2 regions of the Virgibacillus ihumii genome follow, and region 1 is predicted to be linked to the other one. Evidence: predicted binding sites of a transcription regulator. Region 1 holds the regulator's gene; the other holds the start of a gene.
What was found. Region 1 encodes LexA, which represses DNA repair genes until DNA is damaged. Its sites were predicted from a motif close to CGAACATATGTTCG; they were not measured.
Positions count from the first base shown of each region.

Region 2: a site for LexA is predicted at 4,713-4,726, ahead of HUX68_RS04225 (Y-family DNA polymerase). Genes of this name have one in related genera too.

Region 1 is NZ_CACVAN010000001.1:647,872-664,625, forward strand. It holds gene mutS (DNA mismatch repair protein MutS) at 1-820, shown strand, start outside; gene mutL (DNA mismatch repair endonuclease MutL) at 838-2,661, shown strand; gene HUX68_RS03155 (TM2 domain-containing protein) at 2,874-3,122, opposite strand; gene HUX68_RS03160 (Dps family protein) at 3,514-3,963, shown strand; gene miaA (tRNA (adenosine(37)-N6)-dimethylallyltransferase MiaA) at 3,984-4,919, shown strand; gene hfq (RNA chaperone Hfq) at 4,960-5,184, shown strand; gene spoVK (stage V sporulation protein K) at 5,479-6,399, shown strand; gene hflX (GTPase HflX) at 6,478-7,710, shown strand; gene HUX68_RS03185 (methionine gamma-lyase family protein) at 7,721-8,992, shown strand; gene HUX68_RS03190 (MerR family transcriptional regulator) at 9,098-9,475, shown strand; gene glnA (type I glutamate--ammonia ligase) at 9,498-10,835, shown strand; gene HUX68_RS03200 (Nramp family divalent metal transporter) at 11,422-12,675, shown strand; gene HUX68_RS03205 (DUF1540 domain-containing protein) at 12,912-13,067, shown strand; gene HUX68_RS03210 (YeeE/YedE family protein) at 13,443-14,687, shown strand; gene lexA (transcriptional repressor LexA) at 14,743-15,366, opposite strand; gene HUX68_RS03220 (YneB family resolvase-like protein) at 15,647-16,285, shown strand; gene HUX68_RS03225 (DUF896 domain-containing protein) at 16,463-16,696, shown strand.
Region 2 is NZ_CACVAN010000001.1:838,344-855,097, reverse strand. It holds gene HUX68_RS04240 (M20/M25/M40 family metallo-hydrolase) at 1-1,609, shown strand, start outside; gene HUX68_RS04235 (MBL fold metallo-hydrolase) at 1,689-2,648, shown strand; gene HUX68_RS04230 (SDR family NAD(P)-dependent oxidoreductase) at 2,638-3,432, shown strand; gene HUX68_RS04225 (Y-family DNA polymerase) at 3,441-4,691, opposite strand; gene HUX68_RS04220 (aldo/keto reductase) at 4,951-5,871, opposite strand; gene HUX68_RS04215 (NUDIX hydrolase) at 5,988-6,533, shown strand; gene HUX68_RS04210 (endonuclease Q family protein) at 6,537-7,703, shown strand; gene spoIIM (stage II sporulation protein M) at 7,800-8,435, shown strand; gene fur (ferric iron uptake transcriptional regulator) at 9,263-9,724, shown strand; gene HUX68_RS04195 (DUF4227 family protein) at 10,042-10,248, shown strand; gene xerD (site-specific tyrosine recombinase XerD) at 10,254-11,147, shown strand; gene deoB (phosphopentomutase) at 11,249-12,427, shown strand; gene HUX68_RS04180 (purine-nucleoside phosphorylase) at 12,445-13,272, shown strand; gene HUX68_RS04175 (pyrimidine-nucleoside phosphorylase) at 13,285-14,589, shown strand; gene HUX68_RS04170 (D-alanyl-D-alanine carboxypeptidase family protein) at 14,707-15,894, shown strand; gene spoIIAA (anti-sigma F factor antagonist) at 16,001-16,354, shown strand; gene spoIIAB (anti-sigma F factor) at 16,351-16,754, shown strand, end outside.

The sequences.
Region 1 (16,754 bases):
GACAGATGGCTCGTATGTCCCGAATGATATTGAACTTAATCAATCTACTAATGTATTGCTGATTACCGGTCCGAACATGTCAGGGAAAAGTACGTACATGCGGCAGCTTGCACTGATTGCTATAATGGGACAAATTGGCTGTTTCGTGCCGTGTGATGAAGCGCAATTGCTATTGTTCGATCAGATTTTTACGCGTATCGGTGCCGCAGATGATCTCGTGTCCGGACAAAGTACATTCATGGTGGAGATGCTGGAGGCAAACCATGCAATTGCCAATGCCACTGAAAACAGTTTGATTTTATTCGATGAAATCGGACGAGGCACAAGCACATATGATGGAATGGCATTGGCACAATCAATTATTGAATTTATTCATAATCATATACATGCCAAAACATTATTTTCAACCCACTATCATGAATTAACAGCCCTTGAGGGGACACTGGATCACCTGAAAAACATTCATGTTCGGGCAGAGGAATACGAAGGAAAAGTGGTGTTTCTCCATCAGATTCAGGAAGGTGCTGCTGACAGGAGCTATGGTATCCATGTTGCGAAACTGGCGGAACTGCCTGATAAGTTGATAACCCGGGCAAACAATATTTTGCAGGAATTGGAAAAAAGTGATGATTCTGCCGAAGAGGCACACCCCGGACAATTATCATTTTTCGTGGAGGAAAATAAGCCAGAATCAAGAATTTTAAACACAAAACAGGAAAATAACGTTGTAAACGAATTAAAAGATTTGAATTTATTTGAAATGACACCGTTGGATGCGATGAATGAACTTTACCGGTTGCAAAAAGAAACTAAAAAGTAAGCAGAAAGGGTTTGATTATGAAGATATTTCAAATGCCGGATTCACTTGCAAATAAAATAGCAGCTGGAGAAGTGGTGGAACGACCGGCCTCCGTTGTAAAGGAACTGATTGAAAACAGTATTGACGCCAACAGTACCTGGATTAAAGTGGACATTACTGAAGCAGGGCTGCAGTCGATTCGGGTGACTGACAATGGGGATGGTATGTCAGAAGAGGACTGTGAACGGGCATTCCTGCGTCATGCCACAAGTAAAATTAAAAATGAGACGGACCTGTTTCATGTGAGTACACTAGGTTTCCGGGGTGAAGCATTGGCAAGTATTGCAGCGGTAAGCCGGCTTTCGGTTAAAACCTCGCAGGGAGACCAGGCGGGTACATTTCTAAAAATGCAGGGCGGTCGTGAAGTGGAAAAGTTCAAAAGTGATGCCAGACAGGGCACCGAAATAACGGTGGAGGACTTATTCTTTAACACACCTGCACGGCTGAAGTATATGAAGACCATTCATACAGAACTCGGGCATATAACCGATTTATTAAACCGGCTTGCTTTATCACATCCGGATATCCGTTTTGAAGCGGTTCATAATGGTAAATCACTTTTCAAAACATCAGGTTCAGGGGATCTTCTGCAGGTTGTCAGTCATGTTTACGGAATGAATGTCGCCAAAAAAATGCTGCCGATTGAGCATGAAACACTTGATTTCAAAATAGAGGGGTACATCGCTAAGCCTGAGGTAACGCGTGCATCACGCAACTATATTTCTACTATGATTAATGGACGTTATATTAAAAGTGTTGCGCTGTCCAAAGCCATTAAAAACGGTTATCATACACTTCTTCCAATCGGACGAAACCCGGTTGCGGTGATTTCCATTACAATGGATCCGATTCTGGTGGATGTAAATGTTCACCCTACCAAGCTGGAAGTCCGCTTCAGTAAGGATAAGGAATTATTTGCAGCATTGGAAGAGACGATTCGTAACACGTTCAGGAGTACATCCCTGATTCCGGAAATGGAGCAGGAACATAAGGAACCAAAGCAGGAGCAATCGGTTCAAAATACCATTCAATTTAATGATTCGCAGCCGGAACCACCGAAATATGATTGGCACTTGGATTACCAGATACATGAAAAGAGTCCGGAACCTGATACCCCAGACACAAAAGAACGAATCAAAAATTACCAGAATGATATTTTTCCGGAAGACCGTTTCGATGAACCGCTTTTATCGGAAAAGGCAGAGCCGGAACCAAAGGATAGGATTCCATCGATGTACCCGATTGGCCAGCTGCACGGCACCTATATTCTGGCACAAAATGAAAACGGATTGTATATGGTGGATCAGCATGCCGCCCAGGAGCGGATTAAGTATGAATTTTTCAAGAAGAAACTAGGTTCCACGTTTAATGAAGCGCAGGAACTTTTGATTCCACTAACATTTGAGTTTTCCAAGCAGGAATCTATCTTTATCGACGAATATAAAGATGAACTGGAAAAGGTAGGATTGTTTTTTGAATCGTTCGGAAACCAGACCTATATCATCCGCTCGCATCCAAACTGGTTTCCAAAAGGCTTTGAAGAAGAGATAATCCGTGAAATGATTGATCAAATCATGGAAACGGAAAAAGTAAATGTGGAAAATATCAGAGAAGATGCCGCAATCCTGATGTCCTGCAAACGGTCAATCAAAGCAAATCACTATCTCAATCAGGATGATATGTTCCGGCTGCTTGAGGATTTGCGGAAATCGGCCGATCCGTTTACTTGTCCACATGGTCGGCCGATTATTGTTCATTTTTCTTCATATGAATTGGAGAAAATGTTTAAGAGGGTTATGTAATTAATAATGCGCCAAAACCTTGATAGGGATGGGGTTTGGCGCATTGTTTTAGCTGTTATGACCACAAAAGTAACGAGTAACTTCAAAAATTATGAGCTTGATTTCTCGGTCATAAGAAGGAGGAATTAGGCTTTATATATTTATTCTTCAGGTCAAAATATGTTGAACGCGACAAATTATTCTTGACAAATTGTTATGTGCTAATATCTTTTTTAGCGTGGATTCCGGCACATAGACGGAATCAGAAATATATCAATAAATAACCAAATCCAAAGAGGGATTAGAAATATCCAACCTATTAATATTGATGTAGTTAGCCACCCAAGAACGCCTAATATTATTTGGATAATACCAGAACCTGTTCGTCCGGTATAAATTCGATGAATTCCAAGTTGCCCTAAAAAAAACCAGAATAAATAAGCAATAACTATACTTTTTTGTGAAACTGCTTCGCCTGTCATATTCTCCACCTCGCTTAAATTGAGTGAACACAGTTTTCTCTTTTTCATTTGATGAATACCTTTTAAAGAGCGGGTTAATCCATTTAAGTGCTTTTACCTTTAATGTCTTCATGCAGGATAACCCTTTCCCAACTGTATTTATAATTAAATTATATCATTTACACACAAACATATCACAAAAGATCATAACCTAAAAATGCATACGGAAAAATCAAAATAATAAAGAATCACATTTTAAACAAATGAGAACAAGTATCCGTAATATGCTGATTGTGATATATTACAATTTGTAATAAAATAGGTAAAAGCAGTACCAATCAAACACGTCATGTAACACTGCATAAATAATACACACCCCGTGCATATTAAAGTATATTGCGAGGTGTGTATAATGGAAAATCAAAAGCTTATTAACTTTTTAAATCAATTATTGTCCAATTACTTTGTCATGTATGTGAAGTTGCACAGGTATCATTGGTTTGTGCAGGGAAGGCATTTTTATCAGCTGCACGGAGTCTTTGAGGACATGTATACGGAAACAGCCGATGACCTTGACGAAATAGCTGAACGGGTGCTTATGATTGGTGGCAAGCCGCTTGCAACGATGTCGAAATATTTGAAGGAAACCACGCTTGAAGAAGCAACCGCTGATGACAAGGAGGATGAATTAATTTCTCAGCTGATTCGTGACTTTACACTGCTTATTAAAGAGATAAAAGAAATTGGACTGCCGGAAGCGTCGGAACAGCATGATGAGCCAACAGCTGATTTGCTTATTACATTACAAGGAAAACTGGAGAAGTCTGTCTGGATGCTTCGTGCTTATAATGCGTATGAATAAAGAGAATTAGGGGAATGCTGATGAAACAAACTGTAATTGCCGTCGTTGGTCCAACCGCTGTTGGCAAGACAAAACTCAGTGTGGAGATTGCCAAGGCGTTTAATGGAGAAGTGATCAGCGGTGATTCGATGCAGGTATTTAAGGGTATGGATATCGGAACCGCAAAAATTGCCAGTCAGGAGAAACAGGGTATTCCACACTACATGATTGATGTCAAAAATCCGGAAGAACCCTTTTCGGTTGCCGACTTTCAGACATATGTCCAGCACTATATTAAAGAAATAAGCTCCCATCACAAACTGCCGATCATTGCCGGTGGGAGCGGTTTATACATACAGGGTGCATTATACGATTATAATTTTTCGGCGCAGCCTCGAGATGAGGCGCTTACTGCAAAATTGGAAGAAGAACTCAAAAGTGAGGGAGCCGCATCTCTTCATAAACATCTGGAGAAAATTGATCCGCAGCAGGCCGCAAAGATTCATCCTAATAATCACCGGAGAGTCATTCGTGCATTGGAAATATATGAAACAACCGGGAAAACGATGACAGAATACCAGAATGAACAAGTGTTGGAATCGCCGTATAATCCGATATTAATAGGTCTCGAAATGGATCGGGAATTGTTATACGACCGCATCAATAGGCGTGTGGATGAAATGGTGCAGGATGGGCTGGTAGCTGAGGCAGAATTTTTTTACCAAAAAGGTCTGGAAGAATATCAGTCGATGAAGGGAATAGGCTACAAAGAGTTTATCCCTTACTTTGAAAATCGTCAGTCATTGGAAGAATCGATTAACATACTGAAACGAAATTCCAGGAGATATGCCAAAAGACAGTATACTTGGTTTCGAAACAAGCTGAATGTGGTGTGGTATGACATCACACCATCTACAGCAGAAGAAAGATTTCGAAATATTTTGGGCGATTTAGCAGGAATGTTGAAAAAAAAGTAGAAATAAATATATACAGATAGAAAAGAGGAGGAAATTTATCATGGCACAGACAGTAAACATTCAGGACCAGTATTTGAACCAGCTAAGAAAGGAACATGTTTCTGTTACTGTTTTTTTAACAAATGGCTTTCAATTAAGAGGCATTGTCAAAGCATTTGATAACTTCACAGTACTTTTGGAAACAGATGGGAAACAGCAATTACTGTTCAAACATGCGATATCAACCTTTGCACCGGTTAAAAACGTATCGATTGAAAAGGAATAAAAATAGAAGCGGAAGCGTAAATAGGCGCTTCCGCTTTTTGGTCAGTTAAGAAAGTTTAAATACTTTCTTACTGCATAAGAGCAACTAAGGCATTCGCCATAAAGTTTGGCGAATGCCAAGTTTTCTAATGGCGAGCGTGTCCGAATTTAGTACATACGAATTGCCAGTCGGTTCGAAAGGTAATGTTCTTCCGGTTCTCTACACTCCCCGGTCGTCCATTCGAATTTTCATCATAGGCATTTGTCACAACACCCCCATGAATGACGTATACTAACGTGACTGAGGGGTGATGATGTGGAATCGCAAAGGCTTCGAAACCGAAATGGCCAAATTAACATTGTTCTGCAAAAAAACGATGTGGCTGTTGAAAAAACATCTGATGGAACCTATTCAGATAATAATCCTTTTTCCCATATTGACAGTGATTTTTCATCATTTATTGGGATGACGAATTTAAAAAAGACGATTAAGGAAATATATGCAACGATTGTAATGAATGAAAAACGCCGGCAAATGAATCTCTCAAGCAACAGGCAAGTCCTTCACATGTTGTTCAAAGGAAACCCCGGCACAGGTAAGACAACAGTAGCAAGAAAGCTGGCGAAGATGTATTTTGATATGAATCTGTTGTCAAAGGGACATTTTATTGAAGCAGAACGGGCCGATTTGGTTGGGGAGTATATCGGTCAGACGGCGCAGAAAACCCGTGCAATCATTCAGAAGGCAATGGGCGGGATTTTGTTTGTGGATGAGGCTTATTCGCTTGCCCGCGGCGGTGAAAAAGATTTCGGCAAGGAAGCCATTGATACGCTTGTAAAACATATGGAAGATAATCATGACGATTTTGTTTTAATACTGGCTGGCTATCCGTATGAAATGGATCGTTTTCTTACGCTGAATCCAGGTTTGAAATCCAGGTTTCCATTTATTCTTGACTTCCAGGATTACGAGCTGGAACAACTTGTAAAAATAGCCAAACAGATGGTTCATGAACGGGAGTATGAATTCACCACTGAGGCGGAATTTAAACTGAAAAACCATTTGCGTCAGAAAAAACAGGATACTCATCGTAACTTTTCCAATGCCAGATATGTGCGCAATGTTATTGAACATTCGATCCGGCTGCATGCTGTCCGGCTGCTGGGAAAAGAAAACTTCACAGTGGATGATCTCATTCAGCTTACAGGAGCGGACTTGTCACTGGATGAGGCCTGAATTGTGATTAGATAACTTCTTTGCTATGATTTAGAAAGACGAAGTATCCAGTTAACGTAGAAAGAGGTTATTATATATATGCCAGAACCTATACTAATCATTTCGGTTAAGAAACCGGAACAGCAGGAACGACGCTTTCAATCCTCATTGGATGAACTTGTATCTCTATGTGAAACGGCCGGGGGAACGGTGGAAAAAGTTATCACGCAAAACAGGCAGCGGATCCACCCGGCATACTACATTGGTGAAGGAAAAATGAATGAAATCAAAAATACGGCTGAGGATCTGCAAATAAAATTGATTGTATCAAATGATGAGTTATCACCCGGCCAGTTGCGCAATCTGTCCGATCATATCGGAATCCGGGTTATCGATCGAAGTCAGCTGATATTGGATATATTTGCTCAACGTGCCCGTACAAAAGAAGGTAAACTGCAGGTGGAGCTGGCTCAGCTTGAATATTTGCTGCCCAGATTGCATGGGCAGGGTACGGAAATGTCCAGGCTTGGTGCAGGGATTGGTACACGCGGGCCAGGTGAGACAAAACTTGAAACGGATCAGCGCCATATCAGACAGCGGATTGTTGATATTAAACGCCGGTTGAAGGCTGTAGTTCAGCAACGAGAGCAATACCGCAAGCGACGCAGAACAAATGAGGTCTTTCAAATTGCGGTGGTGGGTTATACGAATGCAGGAAAGTCTACCTTATTTAATCGGCTGACGAACAGCAGCTCGATGGTGGAAGATCAGCTTTTTGCGACACTTGATCCACTGACACGTAAAATTCAGCTTCCATCCGGATTTCAGACGCTGCTTACCGATACGGTCGGGTTTATTCAGGATTTGCCCACATCACTGGTTGCTTCATTCAAATCGACATTGGAAGAGGTAACAGAAGCAGATTTTATTCTGCATGTTGTGGATGCAGCAAACCCGGATATGGAGCAGCATCATAACACGGTAAAAAGTTTGCTGAAGGATTTGGAAGCGGATGACATCCCCATGCTGACTGTATACAATAAAAAGGATTTACTGGATGATGATTTTATTGGCATCGATCATCCGAACATACTGATAAGCGCATTGGAGGAATCGGATATTACCCGCTTGCTTTTAAAGGTGGAATCCATTTTAAAAGAAGAATGGGAGTGGTACCAGGTTCAGTTACAGCCTGATCAGGGCAAAATATTGAACAGGCTCCAACATGAATCAATCATCACCAATCAATCGTTTATCGAATCAGAAAATGAATACAGTGTCAAAGGTTTTATCCGGCCGGAACATCCTTTGAACGGCGTAATGAAGGGGTAAGTAACAGCAAATGATAGAACAATTAATGAAACAGGCAGAAACAGATTGTGAAGTTCAACATAAAAAAGCAAATAAAATAGCGGAATTGAATCAAAAACGGGTGCTCAAAGCGTTTCAACAGAACCGTGTCAGTGACAGTCACTTTAACGCCACTACAGGATATGGCTATGATGATTTTGGCAGAGAAGTACTTGAACAGGTTTATGCAGATGTATTCGGCGGGCAGGACGCGTTGGTCCGTCCACAATTGGTTTCCGGGACGCATGCTATATCAACAGCCCTGTTTGGCATGCTGCGCCCGGGGGATGAGCTTTTATATATTACCGGAAAGCCATACGATACCCTGGAATCAGTCATTGGAAAAGAAGGTGACGATACCGGCTCATTGCACGAGTATAAGATTAGTTATAATGAGGTTGCCCTTTTGGAAAATGGCAGGATTAATTATGAAGGTATTGAACAAACACTCTCCGAACAAACAAAAGTAGTGGCTATTCAGCGTTCAAAAGGTTATGATGACAGGCCGTCATTTACAATTGATGAAATTGCGGAAATGATACGTTTTGTAAAAAGCATCGATGAAAATCTGATTATCTTTGTGGACAATTGTTATGGTGAATTTGTTGAGGAGAAAGAACCACTGCATGTGGGCGCAGATATTATTGCCGGCTCTTTGATTAAAAATCCCGGCGGCGGTATTGTCAGAGCGGGTGGCTATATAGCTGGAAAAAAAGAACTGATCCTTCAATGTGGCCATCGTCTGACAGCTCCAGGGCTTGGAAAAGAAACAGGTGCAACACTGAATATGCTTCAGGAGTTATTCCAGGGATTATTCCTTGCACCGCATGTTGTCGCCGAATCGTTAAAGGGAGCTGTTTTAACCGCACGCTTTTTAGAATTGTCCGGGTTTGAGACAAGTCCGCATTATAATGAAAAACGTACAGACTTAATCCAGGCCGTTACCTTTCATGATCAGGCAAATATGGTAGCGTTCTGTCAGGCAATCCAGCATAACTCACCTGTTAATGCGTTTGTTACACCATTTCCGAGTGAGATGCCAGGCTATCAGGATAAAGTTATCATGGCCGCCGGTACCTTTATTCAAGGAGCAAGTATTGAATTGACCGCTGATGGCCCACTGAGAGAACCTTATACAGCCTTTGTTCAGGGAGGCTTAACGTATGCACATGTAAAAATCGCGCTTGAAGAAGCGGTTAACTTTTTGAATGAAAAAAGTTTATTTTCAGATAAGGCAGAGTATAAAACAAAAAGCCAATCATAAATGGCTTTTTGTTTTATACTTTATGTAAGGAAACCTAACATAAATTTGACAGATAACTTAACATCAGGTATAATAAGTATAAAGTAACTAAAATGGGGGAAATCAATGGATGATCAGGAAAGACGTTCGATGCCCTTATTTTCAATTGGTATTGTAAAAAAGCTTACTGAGCTGACGGCACGGCAAATCAGATATTATGAGGAACATACTCTGGTATTTCCGGAGCGGACATCAGGTAATCAGCGCCTGTATTCCTTTCATGATGTTGATCGCCTGTTGGAGATTAAAGATATGCTTGATAAAGGAATAAATCTTGCAGGCATAAAACATATACTGATGGAGAAAGAACGCACTCAGTCGAAAGATGTACGAATGACAAATAAGAAAGTACGTAAAATGATTCGAAACGAACTATTGTTTCAAACGGGAAAAATGGGTAAATCAAATATGCTGCAAGGCGAGATGTCCCGTTTTTTCCATTAAATTATAACTAGGAGGAACTTACATGAGTTCAGGTTTAACAAAGGAAGAAATTTTTAAAATAATCGAGGAGGAAAACGTCCGCTTTATCCGGCTGCAATTCACAGACATGCTGGGAATTATTAAAAATGTGGAAATCCCGCTTGGTCAACTGGATAAGGCATTTGATAACAAAATGATGTTTGATGGATCCTCCATCGAAGGGTTTGTCCGGATTGAGGAATCAGATATGTATCTGCATCCGGATTTGGATTCTTTTGTTGTGTTTCCATGGACTTCCGATAAGGGGAAAGTAGCTCGGTTTATTTGTGATATTTACAATCCGGATGGAACACCATTTGAAGGCTGCCCAAGATATAATCTGAAACGCAACCTCAAAAAAATGGAGGAATTAGGCTTTGATGCATTTAACATTGGAACCGAGCCGGAATTCTTTTTATTCAAATTGGATGAAAAAGGAGATCCCTCCCTTGAATTAAATGACCATGGCGGATACTTTGATCTGGCACCTACAGATCTTGGAGAAAACTGCCGTCGTGATATTGTCCTTGAACTGGAGGAAATGGGCTTTGAAATCGAGGCTTCCCATCATGAAGCAGCTCCAGGACAGCACGAGATTGATTTTAAATACTCCGATGCGGTAAAACATTGTGATGATATTCAAACATTTAAGCTGGTTGTTAAAACCATTGCCCGAAAACACAACCTGCATGCCACATTTATGCCCAAACCATTATTTGGCGTAAACGGCTCAGGAATGCACGTAAATATGTCCTTATTTAAAGATGGTGAAAATCAATTCTTTGATAAGCAAGGCGAGATGGAACTAAGTGATGTCGCCTATCAATTTACAGCTGGTGTCATTAAACATGCAACAAACTACACTGCTGTCACCAATCCTATTGTTAATTCCTACAAGCGTTTAGTGCCAGGGTATGAGGCGCCATGTTATGTGGCATGGTCAGGAACAAACAGGAGTCCATTGGTTCGGATTCCGTATTCAAGGGGATTAAGTACCAGGATCGAAGTAAGAAGCGTGGATCCGGCTGCCAATCCATACATGGCAATGTCGGTTTTACTTGCAAGTGGACTTGATGGTGTGAAGAACAAACTGACACCGCCAACTTCAGTTGATGAGAACATTTATACGATGGATAAAGCAGAACGCGTTGAAAATGGCATCAAAGATTTGCCGGCTACGTTGATGGATGCTCTGCTGGAATTGGATAAGGACTCAGTGGTTGTCGAAGCATTGGGTGAACATCTCCATGAACACTTCATGGAAGCAAAAGAAATTGAATGGGATATGTTCCGTACGACTGTTCATCCATGGGAACGGGAGCAGTATTTAGCAAGTTATTAACACCGGTATAATACGGTTTTAATGTGGGGTGTATTCATTATAATGCATTGATTAATGGATTTCACCCCAAATTCACCCCAAAAAAGTATAAAAAATTAATTTAAAATATCGTCCATGTAAGATTCAAATTGGGCGGTATTTTTCTGTATCATTTTCTTTCAACTTTTCCAATTGCATCTATATTAAAATACTTCTAAGAACGAATCTTTTTGCGAAAACAAATAATACATTTGTGTAAGTATAATTGTGAGCGACAAGCGATGGGACTGACACTAAATAGTCACTTATGAAGTGGCTTTTGGGGTCAGTCTCTTCTTTTTTACTGAAAAGAAATGGTATTAGTATTTGGGGTATTATTGGAGATAGTAACACTTCTGTATAAAGAAAGGGCGTGGAAATTTGAGTATAGAACAATTTCCCTTTGAATACCTCTCAGACTAGCACCAAATCGTTAAGTAAATTTCATTTGAGAACTTTTTAAGAATTAAATGAATTTCTGAATTGTATGATTTGAATTAATCATGTAAGATTGAGAACATTATATAATTTAATGTGAATCAAAAAAAGTGTACGAAAGGATGTGACTATGGAGGCCAAACAATCAGTTGTAGAAAAATCGGAGAAAAGGAAGTTATCGTTCATCGGACCTGGTCTGGTTGTAGCTGTGGCTGGCGTCGGTGCTGGTGATTTAGTTGCTGCCCTTGTAGCGGGTGCTGATTTTGGGCTTATGTTATTATGGGCAGTTATTTTAGGTGCATTTTTAAAATACGTTTTAAATGAAGGTGTAGGGCGCTGGTATTTAGCAACAGGACAAACCATTTTACAAGGATGGCGGTCCTTGGGAAGCTGGGTGTCAGGATATTATGTAGTCTATGTTGTCTTATTTGGCCTTATTTATGGTGCTGCTGTGACATCTGCGTGTGCTCTGTTTATATCAGCACTATTTCCGGTATTACCTGTATGGGGTTGGGCAATCATCCATGCATTGGTTGGCCTTGTAGTGGGATGGTTTGGAGGATATCAAAATTTTGAACGTATTATGCAGTTTTTTGTTATTGTGATGTTCATTACCGTGGTAGGCTCAGCGATATTGGTTTTTCCAAGCATTGGAGAATTAGCGAACGGGTTGATACCCAGAATGCCAACGGGTTCATTTTTACAAACCTTAGGACTGATTAGTGGTGTAGGCGGTGCTGCTTCCATCCCCTATTATTGCTATTGGATACGCGAAAAAAATTGGTATGGTGGTTCATGGATTCCTACTATGCGACTTGATTCTGCAGTAGCATATATTATTACAGGGATATTTTGCTTTGCGCTTATGATAGTAGCCTATCAATTTTTATATGGTGCAGGGATATCGATTTCAGGAAGTGAAGGACTTGTCACAATGGCTGAAATTTATGGGGAAAGGTTCGGAACTGTAGCTACTTGGTTACTTCTTATTGGGTTCTGGGCAGCTGCGTTCACATCTTTGCTTTCCGCTTTTAATGGGCTTCCTTATATTTTCACAGATTTTGTTCAATTATTAAAGAACAAAGATAAAGACTCAAATCGTGATATTTCCGAACAGGATCCTGCTTATCGTGCTTACTTGCTTTGGCTGACGTTTCCGTCCATGTTGTTTTTATTTGTGGACGATCCAGTTTTACTTGTTATGATTGGACTGGCATTTAGTGCAACAATTCTCCCCTTTCTTGCCATTACATTAATGTTGCTTTTAAATTCGAAAAAGGTAGTAAAACAATATCGAAATGGGATAGCCAATAACCTTATTTTAGGGGCGATCATTGTTATTTTTGTGGCTCTTGCAGCAATAGAGATATACAACACTTTTTGAATAGAAGATCGATGATGTTTTGTTATATGAGTTTGACAAAAAATACAGTGGGCCTGAAAAAATATCCGTTGTCAGTTTGCATGGAAATGTATAAAAATAAACCATTTAGAAACACCGCAAAGAGTATAATCTGCGCGGTGTTTTAATTTGAGTAAACATTATAATTAGTAAAGTATTTAATCGTTTTTATTTTTTATGTTTTGTTTGTCAATGATAAAGATGAAGGAGGTGTTAAAATGGCAAAGGATGTACTTTGCGAGGTAAATAATTGTACTTATTGGGGCGATGGCAATATTTGTAACGCTGACCGGATATATGTTGTTACCCACAAACAGTCGAAAGCCAGAACAACAGAGGAAACCGATTGCAAAACGTTTGAACCTAGAAGTTAAAGAGTAAGTCACTTCAAGTTCAGATGAAAGCTAATTTTAATTAGGGGCGTGTTGGAGAATTTTATATTCTTCAGCACGCATGATTGTTAATGTCCTTAACGGAGTTGCAAGATTTCGAACAGCTTTAAATCATGAATAACTACTCCGTACATAAATATAAACTTGTATCCTTTGAATTTTACTGTTCAAAGGGTTTTTGTTGGCAAATAAAGTATAAAATCCTTTCTTACTGATAAGTGAAACTATGGCTGTCACCTAAAGGGTTGGTGAAACCAAGTTTTCTAATGACAAATTTTCATTATTGACTTTTACGCAGTGATGTATTAGCCTTTAAATTAATTCCGAGTAAATTTATGAGAAATGGAGGCTATAATTATGGCGATTCCAAGTAATGTCATGAAAGATGCGAGTGGAGAGAAGCATCCATCTCTGCCGTCTCCCCAAAAAACGAAGATTACAATCGGAATAATGATTATCGCACTATTAAGTTATGCAATTATGACTACTGCAGGGCTTAAGAATACAATGACAATGTGGGTCGGGCTGCTTTTGGGTATTACTCTATTTCATGCCCGTTTTGGTTTTACCTCGGCTTTCAGAAGGCTAATGTCAGTTGGCAATGGGCAGGCAATGCGTGCGCACATGATTATGATGGCTGTTGCCTGTACATTATTCGCTCCTATATTATCAATGGGATTAGGATTTTTCGGAAATGACCCATCAGGATATGTTTCCCCTGTTGGAACGAGTGTTGTTGTAGGTGCTTTTATATTTGGAATAGGCATGCAGCTTGGCGGTGGATGTGCATCCGGAACACTATATGCGGTTGGCGGAGGTCGTACTGCAATGTTCGTAACACTGCTTGCATTTATTGTTGGTTCTGTGCTGGGAGCATGGCATTGGAATTTTTGGGTTAATGAAACACCATCATTTCCGGCAATTTCACTGGCAACCAGTACGGATTTGGGGTATGTTGGTGCCTGGGCTGTACAGATCATTCTTTTTGGATTGATTTTCGGGGCTGCATACTATTTTGACAAAAAACGAACACCACCTGTTATAAAGCCGGTGCCAAGTGAAAAAGGCTGGGTTCGAATACTGCGTGGATCGTGGCCGTTATGGGTTGCGGCAATTCTATTAGCGGTTTTTAATGCATTAACGTTATTGGTAAGAGGTACCCCTTGGGGTGTTACATCTGCTTTTGCTCTGTGGGGGTCCAAAATAGCAATGTTCTTCGGCATCGATGTCACCGAATGGGTTTATTGGTCCGGCGAACGTGCCGCTTCATTGGATCAATCTGTTCTTATGCACTCAACAAGTGTCCTGGACTTTGGCGTTATTCTTGGCGCCTTTTTGGCTTCAACTGCCGGAGGTATTTTTACGCTTAGAAAGATTGGATTGAAACGAATTTCAGCTGCGGTAATTGGCGGTATCCTGATGGGGTATGGTTCAAGGATTGCCTTTGGATGTAATATCGGTGCGTATTTTGGCGGGATTGCTTCATTCAGCCTTCATGGTTGGGTTTGGATGATTATGGCACTTGCCGGTACTTTCCTCGCGCTTTATTTACGACCGTTGTTTGGCATGTCGGTACCAAAGCCGAAAGACACATTTTGCTAGTTTAATAGATACGAAAAAGCATCCGTCAGCAGTAAAATGACGGATGCTTTCTTAATTAGTGAATATTTCGGTATAATCCAATTACCTTGCCAAGTATTGTTACATTTGGATAGATGAGCGGGTCCATTGTAGCATTCTCCGGCTGCAGACGAATATGGTTCTTTTCCTTAAAGAATCGTTTAACCGTTGCTTCGTCCTCCTCCGTCATGGCAACAACAATATCTCCATTTTGTGCTGTGTTCTGCTGTTTTACAATCACCATGTCACCATCCAAAATACCAGCTTCAATCATACTTTCACCTTCTATGACCAGAACAAATAAATTGTCATCTGGTCCGGCACTTGAACTGGGCAGCGGTACAAATTCCTCAATATTTTCCACAGCAGTAATCGGTAAACCAGCTGTTACTTTACCTATTACTGGCGCATAGCGTGCTTCTTCCTGCGGTATGTTCATATCTTCGGATAGATCCAAGACTTCGATTGCTCTTGGTTTTGTTGGATCCCTTCTGATAAATCCCTTGCTTTCAAGTCTGGCTAAATGGCCATGTACTGTCGAACTGGATGCAAGTCCCACAGCTACTGCAATTTCACGAACGGAAGGTGGATATCCTTTTTCTTTTACCTGTTCCTTTATATAGTCGAGTATTGCCTGCTGCCTCTTGGATAGTTTGTTCATCTATTAAACACCTCGCGCATAGTATTTATTAATGATAGTTTATCATTAAAATTTAGGGAAAGCAAACATTCGTTCGAAAAAAGGTTGACAAGATCATTTGTTCGTATATAATGAAATATAGAGATGCGAACAGAGGTTCTAAATTTACGATGAAGGGACTGATAAATATGTTTGAAAAGATTACGAAGACAGATGTATTTTATATAGTTGCTTTTGCATTGGCGCTGGTGTTTTTATATTTTACAATGGTTACAAGTGCATAATACAAGGAGTTATTCCAATGAGAGCAGTCATATATTGCAGGGTAAGTACCAACAAGAAGGCACAGGAAACCTCCTTAGCCAGACAAAAGGAAGAACTGATAAAATTGGCAAACAGGAATAATTTTACGATCATAACAGCTATTGAAGAACAGGAAAGCGGCTATGAGATTGACAGAGAAGGTATTTTTGAAATGCTTGATTATTTTTCAGATGGACAAGCAGATATATTGCTGATACAGGATGAAACAAGACTGGGCAGAGGAAATACCAAAATTGCACTATTTCATCAATTACAGAAATTAAAAGTGCCTATATATACAAGTTTACACGGTGGAGAAGTGGAAGTTTCAGAATCTGATTCCATGGTATTGCAAATTGTCGGCATCGTCGAAGAGTATCAACGTAAACTTCAAAATGCTAAAATCAGGCGCGGTATGAAACGGGCAGTCCGTGATGGTTTTAATCCGGGTCAAAATTTAACCAACCGTAATCAGGCACCCGGCCGTGAAAGGGTAGTGTTCCCAATTGAAGAAGTCGTTCAATTAAGACAGAATGAAATGACCTTCGAAGAAATAACCCGCAGGCTTAATAATTTAGGTTATTCCGTTTCTAAAGCAACAGTTCATCGCAGATATCAGGAATACGTAAATTCTTGAATCTGCTCTATATAAAAGGTAGTATTGAGAGGCAGGAACACCAATATGTTCTTGCCTTTTTTCTAATGTCAGATATTATAAATGAAACAATACCTTATTAAGGAAGACTTCGGCACTCATTACAAATTTGGGTTGAATGCCGGGCTTATCCAATATGCAGTGACCAGGAGGGTTTGCATGATTTCAAAAGAAAAATTGAATCGTATAAATGAGCTTGCTAAAAAATCAAAAGAATCAGGACTGACTGACGCTGAAAAAGCGGAACAAAAAGAGTTAAGACAGGAATATTTGAAGAATGTCCGCAAATCATTTAAAAATCAATTCAAGTCGATGACTGTGATGGACCGCGAAGGCAATGATGTCACACCAAAAAAAGTGCGGGATTTACAGGAACGTAATAAAAAGCATTGATTGGTTATTGGTAATTGTCCCAATGGTGCTCCGGATTTGACGTAGCATATATATCAAT
Region 2 (16,754 bases), 190 kb from region 1:
GCAGACAAAAGAACAATTGACGGAATTATTGTGTTCTCTTGTTGAACACCAGAGTATAACGGGAAGCAATGCTGAAATTGCTTTGGCGGAATACATGCGGCATTTACTGGCACAGAAAAAATACTTTCGGGATAATCCGGATTATTTAAAACTGCATCCACTGTCAGATGGCAGACAACTCCTGACAGCCCTTGTGAAAAATGGAAGTACTTCCGATACAATTATTTTATTGAGCCATTTTGATGTAGTTGGGGTTGAGGATTATGGTTCACTTGAAAATCTTGCATTTTATCCACGTGAACTTACAAAAGAGATGAAGGCGATACGCGGCAGTCTTCCGGAAGAAGTCCAAAGAGATCTCAAAACCGGTGATTGGTTATTCGGCCGCGGCGCGATGGATATGAAAGCAGGGGTTTCCTTACACTTTTCCATGCTCGAGCGGGCTATTGAAGGCGAGTTTGATGGAAATATTCTGCTGCTTACTGTTCCGGATGAAGAGGTCAATTCAATGGGAATGCTGACGGCGCTTCCTGTTCTGGATCAGTTAAAGCAGGAAGAACAGTTTACATATACAGCATGTCTGAATGGTGAGCCGATGTTCAGTAAATATCCGGGGGATACGAATTACTATGTTTATACAGGCTCCATCGGCAAGGTGCTTCCAGGTTTCTACTGCTATGGAAAAGCATCACACGTAGGCGAGCCTTTTGCCGGAATCAACCCGAACCTGATGACGGGTTTTTTATCCCAGCAGCTGGAGTTAAATGAATCGTTTATCGAAAAAATTGGTGATGAAGTTACCCCTCCGCCTATCAGCCTGATGCAGCGTGATTTGAAGGAGGAGTATTCTGTTCAAACCCCACATGCTGCAATTGCGATGTATAATGTGTTATATCTGAAACAATCATTTGCGGAAATCAATAAAAAATTGTTGGCAGGTGCGGAGACTGCCGCCCGCGAAATGGAGGATTACATCCGGCTCAAGGCTGGTCGGTTTGCGGAAGTAGCTGACGATTTTACAATGCCTGATTCGCGGGTTAATGTTATGATGTACGATGAACTGTATGCGGAAGCTGTGCAACGTCATGGTGTAAAAGAAGTGGAGCGCCGAGAAAATCTGCTCGTCAGCCAGCGTAATTCCGGAGATCGTGATTTTTCCACATTATTGGTTCAGGAACTGGCCGCAATGTGCAAAGACCTTGCACCAATGATTATCTTATTCTACAGTCCGCCATTTTATCCTGCTGTGTCATCCTATGATGATGCGAAAATTCAGGATGTCATGGATTATGTTAAAACGTATACAAATAAACAATTTAACAAGAATCTGACGGTTGCTGAATTTTTTACCGGTCTGTCCGATTTGAGTTTTATCGGACCGGATACATCACAAAGTAAATTGCAGCAGCTGACTACCAATATGCCATTGCAGAATAATGGTTTTGATTTTCCAGAAGATGTTATGGAACAGCTTACGATGCCGATTTTGAATATCGGGCCATTGGGAAAGGATCCGCATCAATGGACAGAGCGGTTGGAACTGACGTACAGTTTTGATTATTTGCCTGATATTTTAACTGAAGCAATCCACAGGCTATTTGCAAACTAAATGCCCTTTATGTGACTTTTTGCCGTAATGGATATACAATATACTAAACTGAACAGTCATTCATTTGGGGAGTGAAAACATGAAAGTAATGGATAAAACAATCAGCCAGATAACCGTACCGACACCATTTGCAGTGGGGGATACCCATGTATACCTGCTCAAAGGGGACACACTCTCGCTGGTTGATGCAGGTGTTAAAACAAAGGAAGCCTGGGAAGCGTTAACGGTTCAATTAAAAGAACTTGGATACTTCCCGGAGGATATTGAACAAATTATTCTGACACACCACCACCCGGATCATATTGGGCTTATTGAAGAATTTCCACGGGTTAAGAATATAGCAGCACATCAAAACGTTGATTTATGGCTGTCCAGAAACGAAGCATTTTTTCAGCATTACGAGCAATTTTTTGCGGATTTCTTTATGAAGTGCGGGGTGCCGTCCAAGTATCGTGACGTATTAAAGAAACTTCGGACACCGCTGGATTTTTCAGGCACCGGCCACGTGGGTATTGCTATCCAAGAAGGGGATGTTCTGCCGGGTCATGAAGACTGGCAGGTTATTGACACAAAAGGCCACGCCCAAAGTCACTTATCGTTTCTCCGTGAGTCTGATGGGGCATTCTTAGGCGGTGATCATTTGCTCCATCATATTTCACCAAATCCGCTGCTTGAGGCACCAATTGATGGGGATGAACGCCCGAGACCGATGCTGCAATACCGGGACAATCTGAAGAAGTGTCAGACACTGGGAATCAGCAACGTGTTTCCCGGACACGGCGAAGTTTTCTCGGATGTTGCATCTTTAGTGCCGTATCGACTGGAAAAACAGAAGCAGCGTGCTAATAAGGTACTTACGCTCTTGAAGGATCATGCACAGTCTGTATTTGAAATTTGCCGGCAAATTTTTACGAAACAATATGAAAAACAATTGGATTTAACCATATCTGAAACAGTTGGCCAACTAGATTATCTGGAAGATGAGCATCTCGCGGGGAAATTTCTTCAGGATGGAGTCTATTACTACTATGCAAAATAGAATTGCTGGTAAAAAGATTATCATAACTGGTGCGTCAAGCGGTATTGGTGAACGAATAGCCTGGCAAATTGCTGAAAATGGCGGGATTCCGATTATGGTTGCCCGTTCTATCAATAAACTCAAAAATCAGCAGATGCAAATTAAGAAGGTCTGTCAGGTAGACAGTTATGCTTATCAAGCCGATTTGCTGAATCAAAAGGAACTCGTTAACGTAATCAATCAAATTATTTCAGACCATACACAAATTCACGGGCTGATTAATAATGCCGGTGCAGCTGTGTTTGACTATGTCCGGAACATGCTGTGGTCCGATGTTGAACAGATGTTTCAATTGAACGTATTTGCACTTATGCAGGGGACAAAATGTTTGTTGCCGCATTTTATGCAGCATAATGAAGGACATATTATCAACGTTGCTTCACAGGCCGGTAAAATTGCTACTCCGAAAGCTGCTGTTTATGCTGCAACCAAACACGCTGTTCTCGGATTTACCAATTCACTCCGTCTGGAAACAACAGAATACAATATCCGTGTTACATCGGTTAATCTGGGGCCTGTAAACACCAACTTTTTTGCTGGTGCCGATCCAACCGGAGATTATCAGAAAAACATTGAGCGCTATATGCTTAATCCTGATAAAGTGGCGGTGAAAGTGGTAAAAGCACTTTTTACGGACAAGCGGGAAATTAATTTACCGGGCTGGATGGAACTAGGCAGTAAATTGTATCATTTGTTCCCACGGGCTTTGGAACGGCTTTTAAAAAAGCAATTTGATAAGAAGTAACGCTTTCCTTACGCCTGATGACCGCCAATTTTATGACTTCGGTCGATAGTGATGCCGGCATCGGTATAGCTTGTGGCCCTTAAAATGGAAGTTGTCCCATACTTGTCGCGGATTGTGTCCATTACAAAGCCAATATCTTTTTGCTTCAGTTTATTATCGAATAAATTAAGTTGTGTTTTACCATCATCATAAAGATTATCCAGGGTAACATAGACATGCCTGATTTTACTGATTCCATCGTAAAATTCACGGAAAAGCTGCATAGCAGTCCCGTAAACATCCATTGTAATATTGGTCGGAAGCAGGACAGATCTTGACCGGTTGAAACCGCTGCCTGTTTCTTTGGAGTATGCAATTCCAAGATGTATTGTTCGCCCGGCTTTTCCTGCTGTTCGCGCCCGGCGGCAGGCTTCTTCACAGAGATCAAGAACACAGGCGGCGACTTCTTCTCCGGAGTAATCCCGCAATAGGGAAATGCCATGGCCAAATCCCTTTTGTTCTGTTTTAGTAAAATTGCCGAAGACAGGGCTGAAATCCATCCCCCAGGCATGCCAGTAGAGTTGCTCCCCCATAATGCCAAAGCGTTTTTTTAAGGTTTTTAACGGGAAGTTGGCGAGATGTCCCAAATTCACAATTCCCATTCGGTTTAAATTGCGTTGCATTCTCCGTCCGATTCCCCAAATACGCTGAACAGGGATTGGCCACAATTTTTCTTCTACATCTTCATATTTGCATTCGGCTATACCTGTTTTTTTGGCATGCAGATCCATTACAACTTTTGCAAGGAATTTATTGTCGCCTATACCAATGGAACAGGTGAGGCCGAAGCTTTCCAAAATTTCCTGTTTAATGGACATGGCAACCTCCCGGCGATTGCCGAACTGTTTTTCCAGTCCGTTTACAGTTACCCACACCTCGTCAACAGAGTATTGATGAATAGCCTCTTTCGGCACGTATTGATTAATCAGGCGGGTGATTTCAACAGAGACCTCCAGATAATCAGCCATATGCGCTGCAACAATAACAATTTCCGGATCATCAGGAAGTTCAAAAAAGCGGCTGACATTACTGATACCATGTTTTTTCTTCAATGTCGGAGAAGCCGCCAAAACAATACTTCCCGGCCGATTTGTGTCCCCGACCACAGCCAGTTGAACTGTCATCGGATCCTCGCCCAGCTTGACAGCCTCAACACTTGCATAAAAGGAACGCATATCGATGCACAGCACATCATTTCTTGGATAGCTTGAATAATTCATTGCCACCACTACTTTCGAACTAGAACATTTGTTCCTATTATATGCAATTAACTGTCATTTTAGCAATGGAAATTTATTGTAGAGGTGGGGGCGAAATTCCAAAATCGCGGATATCGAGTTCGAAATCATGGATATCCGGTGTAAAATCGCGGATATATTTCGGCGATTGGATAAGGGTAAAAACGAGTATATCGCTACTTAAAAATCTGTAATAAAAAAGTGGCATAACAATAAGCTGTCCATGCCACTTTTTTTCGCTTTATCGGTGGTTCGTATATTGAATTGCTTTTGTAATTTGCTGTAAAGCTTCATATGTTTCGTCAGTCAAAGCTCTGGAATGATCGAACGCAGTATTTTCTGTTACCTGGTCAGTTGAGCTTGCACCAAACACGGCAGTAGCAACGGCAGGGGATTTGAGCACATATTTCAGGGCCAGCTCATTAAACGAATGTTCATCACCGAATTGTTCAGTAAGATTTTGGTTAACCGCTTTAAGTTCTTCAAAGGAATAGTCCAAAAATCCGTCCTGACCTTTTTTGTTAATCTGCTCAGTGGCTTTATTACTGAGCATACCTTTTGCAAGTGGACCTCTAGCCAGCACACTGATGTTGTTCGCATGCAGTAAATCAAGTATTTCCTCTTCCGATCGCCGGTCAAGCATGTTGTACTGCATCATAACGCCATCTATATTGGAACGTTTTACATATTCACGAATGACGTTGGGGCGAATGGAAGAGATGCCGTATGCACGAATAACACCTTCCTGTTTTAGTGACTCAAATGCCCCAATCGTTTCGTCAATCGGATCATCAATGGTACCGCCGTGCAGCATATAAAAATCGATATAGTCTGTATTTAAACGGTGAAGACTGTCTTTAACACCTTTCTTGATATGATCAGGTGAAGGGTCCCAGAACCAGTCTTGTTTATCCTTATTAAAATGATTGCCAACCTTCGTCGTTAAAATAATCTGATCCCGCCGGTTTTTGATTGTCTTACCGACAAGTTCCTCGTTTACACCAAAATCGTATAAATCAGCAGTATCCAGATGGTTAACACCGGCATCCAAGGCAGCATCGATAATATCGTTTGCTTTTTGCCGATCTGTCCCCAAAGACATGCATCCAAGCGTTAATTCAGAAACATTTAAATTCGATTGACCGAGTTGATTTTTTTTCATGTCGTTCCCTCCAGTAAATGTTCTTATCTCCATTGTAGAAAACTGTTTCTGCTAAATTCAACTAAACAGGTGTGTTAGAATGAAAATAGTGCTGAAAGAAAAGGATGGACCGATAAATGAAAAAATTTGAAGAAAAAACCATTCATACGGAACACATATATGATGGAAAGGTCGTTAAACTGCAGGTGGATGATGTCACACTTCCTGATGGTGAAACAGCGAAAAGGGAACTGATTAAGCATCCGGGTGCAGTAGCGGTCATTCCGGTTACAAAGGATAAAAAAATTGTCTTTGTTGAACAATATCGTAAGCCGCTGGAAAAATCACTGGTGGAAATTCCGGCCGGTAAATTGGAACCCGGTGAAAAACCTGAAAAAACTGCCGTTCGTGAACTGGAGGAAGAGACAGGTTACACGACTAGTAATTTGAAGTTGATTACATCATTTTATACTTCGCCGGGATTTGCGGATGAAATCATGTATATCTATATAACGGAAGACTTGGAACCACTGAAAAATGCGGTTACGGGTGATGATGATGAGTTTGTTGAATTGCTTGAACTGACACTGGACGAAGCAAAACAGTATGTACGAGAACAACGCATTCATGATGCGAAGACAAACTATGCAATGTTGTATCTTGAATTACTAGAAAGGATGTAGGAAATGCTGAATTCATTTTTCACCGATCTGCACATTCATATCGGCAGGGATATGTACAATAAACCGGTAAAAATAACGGGTGCCAAGACGTTGACGCTGACAAATATTTTGAAAGAAGCAAGCCGTAACAAGGGCATCCACATGGCGGGGGTGATTGACAGCCATGCTCCGGCAGTACAAGAAGAAATAAAGCAGCTGATTGATGCTGGAAAAGCATATGAACTGGCGGATGGAGGAGTTCGTTTCGAAAAGGTTACACTGCTGCCGGGGGCGGAGATTGAAGTATATGATGAAAACTGCCACGGACAAATTCATGTGCTTTGCTTTTTCCCAACACTTGCGGCAATCGGGAAGTTCACGGAGTGGCTGACAGGAAAGATGAAAAATGTCACATTGAGCTCCCAGCGATATTATGGTTCAGCAAAGGAACTGCAATATAAAGTAAAGGAACTTTCCGGGCTGTTTATTATTGCTCATGCATTTACTCCGTTTAAAAGCTTATACGGAAAAGGTGTTCGCCAATCTTTAAAAGAAGTATTCGATCCGGACTTGATTGATGCCATTGAGCTGGGTCTGAGTTCAGATACGATGATGGCTGATCAAATTGCCGAACTGCACGATTACACATTTGTATCGAATTCAGATGCGCACTCGCTTGCGAAAATAGCGAGAGAATATCAGGAAATTATGATGGATGAGCCTTCTTTTAAAGAATTTGAATGGGCACTGGGCAATGTTAACGGGCGAGGCATCAAACAGAACTTTGGCATGAATCCGCATTTGGGGAAATATTATACAACGGTTTGCAGTCAGTGTCTCGAACCATTATCACCTGATGCAGATCAATGTCATACGTGTCATTCAACTAAAATTATCAAAGGGGTGTATGACCGGATACAGGAGTTATCCAATGCGGATGGCAGCAATATGGAACGGCCGCCATATTTGTATCAGGTTCCATTGGAATATTTGCCGAAGCTTGGTCCCAAAACATTTGAAAAGCTATTATCCCATTTTGATACAGAAATGAATGTGATTCACCATGTTCCATTTGAGGAACTGCAGGAGATCGTACCCGAAAAACTAGCAGCCTCTATCATTCGGATGCGGGAAGGGGATTTAGAAATAAAAGCTGGCGGTGGCGGCAGGTATGGGAGTGTAACTTCCTGAATAAATCATTCATTAAATTATCCGCATTTTGGTATTTTTACATGGTATTCTTCATAGTTTTTAGTAGAGAGGAAAAAAGGACAATGGAGGATTTCGATGTATACCAAACGAACTTTAGCAGTGAATCATGTAAAAGATCATGCCACTATTTATATGTTTATGATCATTCTGTTTTTAACCGGTGTAGTGTTTGGAGCAATTATTGTAAACGGCATGAGTTTCGGACAGAAGGAAGGTTTGTTTTTTTATCTGGAGCGTTTTTTCGGACAGCTTAATGGCAGTGAACAAATAAATAATAGTGAAATATTAAAATCCAGCTTCCTTTATCATGCCAAATATTTAATTTTACTGTTTATATTGGGATTGTCCGTTATCGGTCTTCCATTGGTGTGGATTCTCATTTTCCTGAAAGGACTTGTTGTGGGCTTCTCAGTTGGGTTCATTGTCAATCAGCTTGGGGCGAAAGGGCTGCTGTTGGCATCATTATCAATTGCACCGCAGAACTTTCTGATTATACCAGTCTATTTAATTGCCGGAAGTATGGCGATGATATTCTCACTAACACTGCTTGGTAAACTTTTTTCAAAAAAGATTCCGCAGCCGATTTTTCAGCCGTTTGGCCGTTATATCATGATTTTCTCATTGTTATTGATAGCTTCACTTGCGGCCGCGTCCCTGGAGGCGTTCGTCGCCAATGAAGCAATGGAAGCGCTGATTGAGTCGTTTTATTAGAATGCTCTCGTTGCTGTCTAACAGTTGAAGTAAACTGCGACATAGTATGATGTTTTACCACCGCTGCGGAAATACACGTCGCTTTCACTTTCGAGCATAAGTGCGACATCTGCTCAAGCAAGCTTTCGCAGTGTCTTCTTTACCGTGGGTGGCTGATGAGCCTCCTTGCGCTACCGCGCTACGGAGTCTCATCTAGGCCTCTGCTCCCACAGGAGTCTCCGCGTATTTCCTCCGCTATTTTTACGTTTATGACTCTTTGCTGGAATCGAAATCGTTATAGAAAAACGGATGATACCACTACACTAGTCCGGGTGAGCGGAGGGCGGTGACTCCTGCGGGAACAGCACGAGTCCGAAGACCCCGCAGAGTGGAAAAGGAAGGTCGACTAAAATCGTCCTTTGCGGACAACGTCGACATACCCCTTGCCGGGGCAAGGAGGCTGAGGCCGTGCCCGCGGTAAAGAAGACACAGTGAAAGTGATTTTCTTGAACTGATGTCGCACTTATGCTGGCAGTGAAAGCATCCGCCCGAAGCGATCCCGGACGGTAGGGCGAGAAAGTGGACGTAATTATATAAAAACATTCCAGTAGTTGTGTCGCAGTTTATGGATATTGTGTAATAACAATTACCTTTTAGAAATCCTGGCATTATCAAATAGAGGACGTCGCAGTTTTCCTGCCATAACAAATATTCCCTGATGACTTTATAAAAAATAATTTATATTATATAATAATAATTATCGATAACAGTTTATAATAATTATACTTTGACACTCGTTATCTATGTGCATATAATTATAGTTGGGGATATCAGGGAGGAGACTTGCCATGGAACATCGAATTGAACAGATTAAAAAACAGCTCCATGCACAAAGCTATAAACTAACTCCGCAGCGGGAAGCTACTGTCAGAGTATTGCTTGAACGTGAAGAAGATCATTTGAGTGCTGAAGAAATATACTTACTTGTTAAAGAATTGGCGCCTGAAATCGGATTGGCAACTGTTTACCGTACATTGGAATTATTATCAGAATTAAAGATTGTGGATAAGATAAATTTTGGTGATGGCGTTTCCCGCTACGACCTTCGAAAAGAGGGGGCAGAGCATTTTCATCATCATCTTGTCTGCATTGAATGCGGGTCTGTCGAAGAAATTGTTGAAGACTTGCTTGAGGATGTAGAAAAAATAGTGGAAAGTGACTGGGGATTTCAAGTGAAGGATCACCGTCTGACATTTCACGGGCTTTGCAAGCAATGTCAGAAAGCATCCGTACAATCAGCAACATCATAATGAAACTTGTATGCCTTTTTCTTCACCGGAAAGAGGCTTTTGTTTTAACGTCAGAAATTATAAGATAGGGTTGACCTTATAAGAAAATCATCGGCAATTGCTATAAGAGAGGCAAATGCTGAGTTTTTCCAATGCTGCAGAATTTTGCGGATAAAGCTACTCAGCTCTAATCAGCCGTTTGTGTTTTGTTTTAAGTTTACATTTTGGTCAAGATGGGTTACGTTTGAATCAGTAATATGAAATTGTTTTCAATGTATATTGTGTTCCTTTTTTAGCATATCTTCTAACAATAGATAGTAAAAGAGGGGACATGCACAATGAAAAAAATGATATGGGAAACATTGAAAGTATTTGTCATTTTTGCAGCCTGCACGTGTTTATTTTATGTTGGGCTGCATGCCATGCATGCTGAATATGAAAAGGAGCACCGCTATGATCCACCTGAAGGACCTTCTGTAAAAGTATTTTATGAAGTGGAAGATATCATAGCCCGTCTGGACATATTTTTTCGATTAGGGGAGTAGCTGTTATGCTGAAAGCCGGTATTGAGGATTTTATTCATTATTTGCAGGTTGAACGGGGCTTGTCTGATAATACACTGAAATCCTATCAAAGAGATTTAAAACAGTATATGGCTTTTATCGAGAATCACATACATAAGAAAAGCTGGAATGATGTGGAACGTAACGATATTATCGGATTTTTGTATGAATTAAAAGATAATGGGAAATCCGCAGCCACTATTTCACGGGCAATTTCATCTATTCGTGCTTACCATCAATTTCTGATCAGGGACCAACAGGTGAACCAGGATGCCAGCATCCATATTGAAACTCCCAAAAAAGAACAAAAATTGCCGAAAGTTTTGTCTTCCAAAGATGTGGAGAAGTTATTGACTTTTCAGGAAGACAGTCCGTTAAGTATCCGTAACAAGGCGATGCTGGAATTACTGTATGCATCAGGGCTGCGTGTTTCAGAATTAATAAGTCTGAAAGTGAGCGACCTTCATTTGACGATGGGATTTTTACGATGTTTCGGGAAAGGTTCAAGAGAAAGAATTGTTCCTTTGGGTGATGTCGCGAAAGAAGCGGTGGAAAAATATTTGCGGGAGGCACGCGGACAATTGACAAGACGGAGGCAGGATAAAAATGCACTATTTGTTAACCAGCATGGCCGTCCGTTATCACGCCAAGGGTTCTGGAAGATATTGAAGGGCATTGCCAGGCAGTCTGGGATTAAGAAAGAAATAACACCACACACGCTGCGTCACTCGTTTGCAACTCATTTGCTGGAGAATGGCGCAGATTTACGGTCAGTACAGGAGATGCTCGGACATGCCGATATTTCTACAACGCAAATTTATACACATATCAATAAATCACGTCTGAAGGATATTTATCAATCGTACCACCCAAGGGCGTAACAAGGAATAAATTTTTTTAAATAGAGAGGTCAGACATCATACAACAGAATGAAAATGACATATTTTTGACATGCTGATTAATACTTACTGGAGGGATAGATATGCAAAATTTCAAAAGGGTTTTTCTGATTGTAATGGACTCGGTAGGCATCGGCGAGGCACCTGATGCGGAAAGGTTTAATGATAAAGGGGCGGATACGCTTGGACATATTGCTGATCGCATGAATGGGTTGAATATGCCAAATATGGCAAAGCTTGGCCTGAGTAATATCCGGGAAATCGAAGGAATTGCAAAACAGGATAGTCCGCAGGCACATTACACAAAAATGCAAGAAGCGTCCAATGGAAAGGATACGATGACTGGACATTGGGAAATTATGGGGTTGAATATCCAACAGCCTTTTCGCACCTTCCCGGATGGATTTCCGGACGAACTGATTTCAGAGTTGGAGGAACGGACCGGTCGGAAAGTAATCGGCAATAAGCCTGCGTCCGGAACGGTTATTTTGGAAGAACTTGGTGCTGAGCATATGAAAACCGGTGCATTAATCGTATATACGTCAGCAGACTCTGTGCTGCAGATTGCTGCCCATGAAGATATCGTTCCACTTGAAGAGCAGTATAAAATCTGTGAAATTGCCCGTGAACTGACGTTGGATGAAAAATATATGGTCGGCCGTGTGATCGCCAGACCATTTACCGGTCAGCCGGGGGCATTTCAGCGGACAGCAAACAGGCATGATTACGCACTGAAGCCGTTCGGACATACAGTTATGAATGAACTGGAAGATACCGGTCATGACGTCATTGCACTCGGTAAAATTTCCGATATTTACGACGGGGAGGGTGTTACCTCTGCGATTCGGACTGCAGATAATGAAGACGGGATGACCAAGTTGATCGAATCAATGAGTGAAGATTTCCACGGCCTCAATTTTTTAAACCTGGTCGACTTTGATGCCAAATATGGCCATCGCCGGGATCCGGAAGGCTATGGAAAAGCGCTGGAAGCATTTGATGCAAGACTCCCGGAAGTGTTAAACAGACTGAAGGATGAAGATCTATTGATTATTACAGCTGATCATGGGAATGATCCTGTCCATCACGGAACCGATCACACACGTGAATATGTCCCGCTAATCATTTACCATAACGGCATCAGTAAAGGAAAAAAATTGCCGTTAAGAGAGACATTTGCCGATATCGGGGCAACTGTTTCGGATAACTTTAAAATAACAATGCCTGAACACGGTAAAAGTTTTTTAAACGAAATTAAATAGAAAGTGTGGTAGAGTGCATGAATCTGAACAACGTGAAAGAAGCAGCAGCATTTCTGAAGGAAAATACGGAGAAGAAACCGGAAATCGGATTAATACTGGGCTCCGGTTTGGGTGTGCTTGCCGACGAAATCGAGAATCCTGTATCTGTCGGATATAAGTATATTCCACATTTTCCGGAGTCAACAGTCGCTGGTCATAAAGGACAACTTGTGACCGGTACACTGGAGGGCCGGCAGGTGATTGCTATGCAAGGTCGGTTTCACTATTACGAAGGGTACACGATGCAGCAGGTGACGTTCCCGGTTCGCGTCATGAAAGAGCTGGGAATTAACTCCATCCTTGTCACAAACGCAGCAGGTGGCATAAATAAAACATTCAATCCGGGCGATTTGATGCTGATTGATGATCATATTAATAATATGGGTGACACCCCGTTGATTGGGCCAAATGATAATCAAATGGGGGATCGATTCCCTGACATGTCAAAGGCCTATGATACATTATTTCTTGACCATGCCGACAAGTGTGCGGAAAAAATTGGCCTGACGGTTCAGCATGGTGTATATGTGGGAAATACAGGGCCTGCTTATGAAACGCCAGCAGAGATTAACATGTTACGGACATTCGGCGGTGATGCGGTGGGGATGTCAACTGTTCCGGAAGTGACTATTGCTGCCCATTCCGGATTGCGGGTTCTCGGTATTTCGTGTATCTCGAATATGGCCGCTGGCATTCTTGACCAGCCGCTGACACATGATGAAGTGATTGAAACAACGGAAAAAGTGAAGGAAAATTTTTTACGGTTTGTAAAAGAAATTATCCGTACATTGCCAAATAATGAGTGAGGTTGATGGATTATGAGAATGTATGACATCATTGAAAAAAAACGGAACGGTGAAGAACTTACTGATCAGGAAATTCATTTTTTTATTGAGGGATATACAAAAGGTGACATACCGGATTATCAGGTGAGCGCCTTGATGATGGCGATTTATTTTCAAGACATGACAGAAAAGGAACGAGCGGAATTGACAAGTTCCATGGTAGATTCCGGAGATAAGATTGATTTATCGGCTATTTCAGGAATCAAAGTGGACAAACATTCCACTGGCGGTGTCGGTGATACGACGACACTTGTGCTTGCGCCACTGGTTGCATCTATTGGTGTCCCGGTTGCCAAAATGAGCGGTCGTGGATTGGGCCATACCGGGGGGACCATTGATAAACTTGAATCGATTCCAGGTTTTCACGTGGAAATTTCCAACGATGAATTTATCCAATTGGTAAATAAGAATAAGGTAGCAGTTATTGGTCAATCCGGTAATCTGACGCCGGCGGATAAAAAACTTTACAGCTTGCGGGATGTAACCGCAACAGTCAATTCAATTCCGTTAATTGCGAGTTCTATTATGAGCAAAAAAATAGCGTCAGGCGCTGATAGTATTGTTCTCGATGTGAAGACCGGTTCAGGTGCATTTATGGCAGAACTGGAGGATGCGAAAGAATTGGCCGGGGCGATGGTATCCATTGGAAATCGCGTAGGAAGAAATACAATGGCAGTGATTTCGGATATGAGTCAGCCACTGGGTAATGCAATCGGAAACGCATTGGAAGTGAAAGAAGCGATTGATACATTAAAAGGAAGTGGACCGGAAGACCTGACAGAATTATGCCTTGTTCTGGGAAGTCAGATGGCTGTACTGGGAGGAAAAGCGGAGACATTGGACGAAGCACGTGACCAACTGCGAACAAACATGCAAAACGGTAAAGCGTTCAACCAGTTTAAAACTTTCCTTGATTCACAGGGTGGAGATTCACACGTTGCCGACCACCCGGAAATGCTTCCGCAGGCATCATATAAAATAGAACTGCCGGCACTGGAAACCGGTACATTATCGGAAATAGCAGCCAATGAGGTCGGCACAGCTGCAATGATGCTTGGGGCGGGCCGGGCAACGAAAGAATCAACAATTGATTTGGCTGCAGGTATCGTTCTGCATAAGAAAATCGGAGACAAGGTTACCAAAGATGAAGCGCTGTTAACGATTCATACAAATCAAGATGATATAGAAGAAGTGAAGGACAGGCTGTATAAAAGTATCCGGATATCGGATACAACAGTAGATCCCCCAACACTTATCTATAATACCGTAACAGAATAAGGCGTAAATTCTGCGGAAAACACACATGATCCATGTGTGTTTTTTGTATTTCCAATAAGTATAAAAACAGTCGATAAAGTCAATCCTTTTACTATATTGATTGTTGGAGGTTAAACAATGAAAAAATTTGTAATCATGACCAGCATTGTTTGTTTTATGATGTCGGCAGCTGCCGGTATCGTGCATGGGGAGGAAAAAGATTCACAGGATAAATCCATTCAGGATGTTAATCTGGCACCTGAAGCCGAATCGGCAATCCTGATGGAACGGGATACAGGCAAGGTGCTGTACAAGAAGAATGCGAATAAAAGACTACCCCCGGCAAGCATGACCAAAGTAATGTCACTCTTGTTGATCATGGAAGCATTGGAAGAAGGAAAAATTAAGAAAGATGAAATCATCCGTGTCAGTGAAAGAGCAGCATCTATGGGAGGCTCGCAGATTTTCCTGGAGGAAGGAGAGGAAATGAGCGTTCATAATCTGCTGAAAGGAATTGCCATCGCCTCAGGTAATGACGCGACTGTAGCATTGGCGGAACGGATTGCCGGAAGTGAAGAAGCTTTTGTGAAAAAAATGAATAAAAAGGCGAAAGCGATGGGCCTGGAAAATACGCACTTTAATAATTCCACCGGATTGCCAGCCGATAATCATTACAGTACGGTACATGACATGTCGGTAATGGCGAAAGAATTATTAAAATACGAATCTATAACAAATTATACATCCATTTATGAGGATTACTTGCGAAAAGGACAGGAAAATGAATTCTGGCTTGTTAATACAAATAAATTGGTTAAATCGTATCCTGGCGTGGATGGACTGAAAACAGGTTATACTAATGAAGCTAAATATTGTTTAACAGCAACAGCAGAAAAAAACGGGATGCGTGTAATTGCGGTTGTAATGGGTGCAGATTCAACGAAAGAACGTAATAGTACAGTGTCGAACATGCTTGATTACGCATTTAATCATTTTGAAACGAAAAATTTATATAAAAAAGGGGAAAAGATAACAACCTTAAATTTATTGAAAGCAGAGGATCAATATACTGACGTGATCACCTCAGAATCGATCAGTACGATTCATCGGAAAGGGGAGTCAACTGAAGATATCAGCTCAGAGGCAGTATTATCCGAAAACCTGCAGCTGCCTATTGAAAAAGGTGATAAAGTAGGAACATTAATTGTTAAGAAAGATGGAAAAATTGTTTCCAAATCACAATTGGTTTTAAAGCAGGATGCTGAATCCGCCGGTTATTTCACATTGTTGAAAAGATCGCTGCAAAATATGGCGAAAAGCAGCTGATTTCTTCTGTTTTCAACGAATGGCATCTTCTTTTGTCATCAAGCAGGATTTCAGCTGCATCATAAAGAAAAAGATATACTACAACATTTTGTAAGGAGGAGAATGAATGATTCTGTCTACTGCATTTGAAGTTAAGGAGGACGTGCTGATTGTCAGAATTTCCGGGGAACTGGATCATCATGAAGCAGAAGCGTTGCGGAATGAATGGAAAGAAATGATTTATCAAAATGCGATAAAACACGTGATACTGAATTTGGAAGCTGTATCTTTTATGGATAGTTCCGGACTGGGAGTGGTTTTGGGACGATATAAGGAAATTCTGCAGCTTGGCGGTGAAATGGTGGTATGTTCTGTCTCGCCACCAGTAAAACGATTATTTGAAATGTCGGGTATCTTTAAAATTATTCGTTTAGAGGAGAACGAAGGAATAGCGTTGTCCACGTTAGGGGTGGCTTCATGAATAATGAAATGTTTGTAGAGTTTTCCAGTGTCAGTGCAAATGAATCGTTTGCAAGGGTAACAGTCGGGTCGTTTGTTGCCCAACTTGACCCAACAATGGATGAATTGACCGAAATAAAAACGGTCGTATCGGAGGCGGTCACAAACGCGATTATTCACGGATATAATAATCAGCCAGGTAATCAGGTTTCGATTACGTGTGCCTTAAATGATGGCGAAGTGGAACTGACGATTAAAGATAATGGAATAGGTATCGGTGATCTGGATGAAGCAAGACAGCCGCTATATACATCAAAACCTGAACTGGAGCGTTCCGGTATGGGATTTACCATCATCGAGAATTTCATGGACTCTGTTGAAGTGATTTCAAACCCTGGTGATGGAACAACTGTGCATATGAC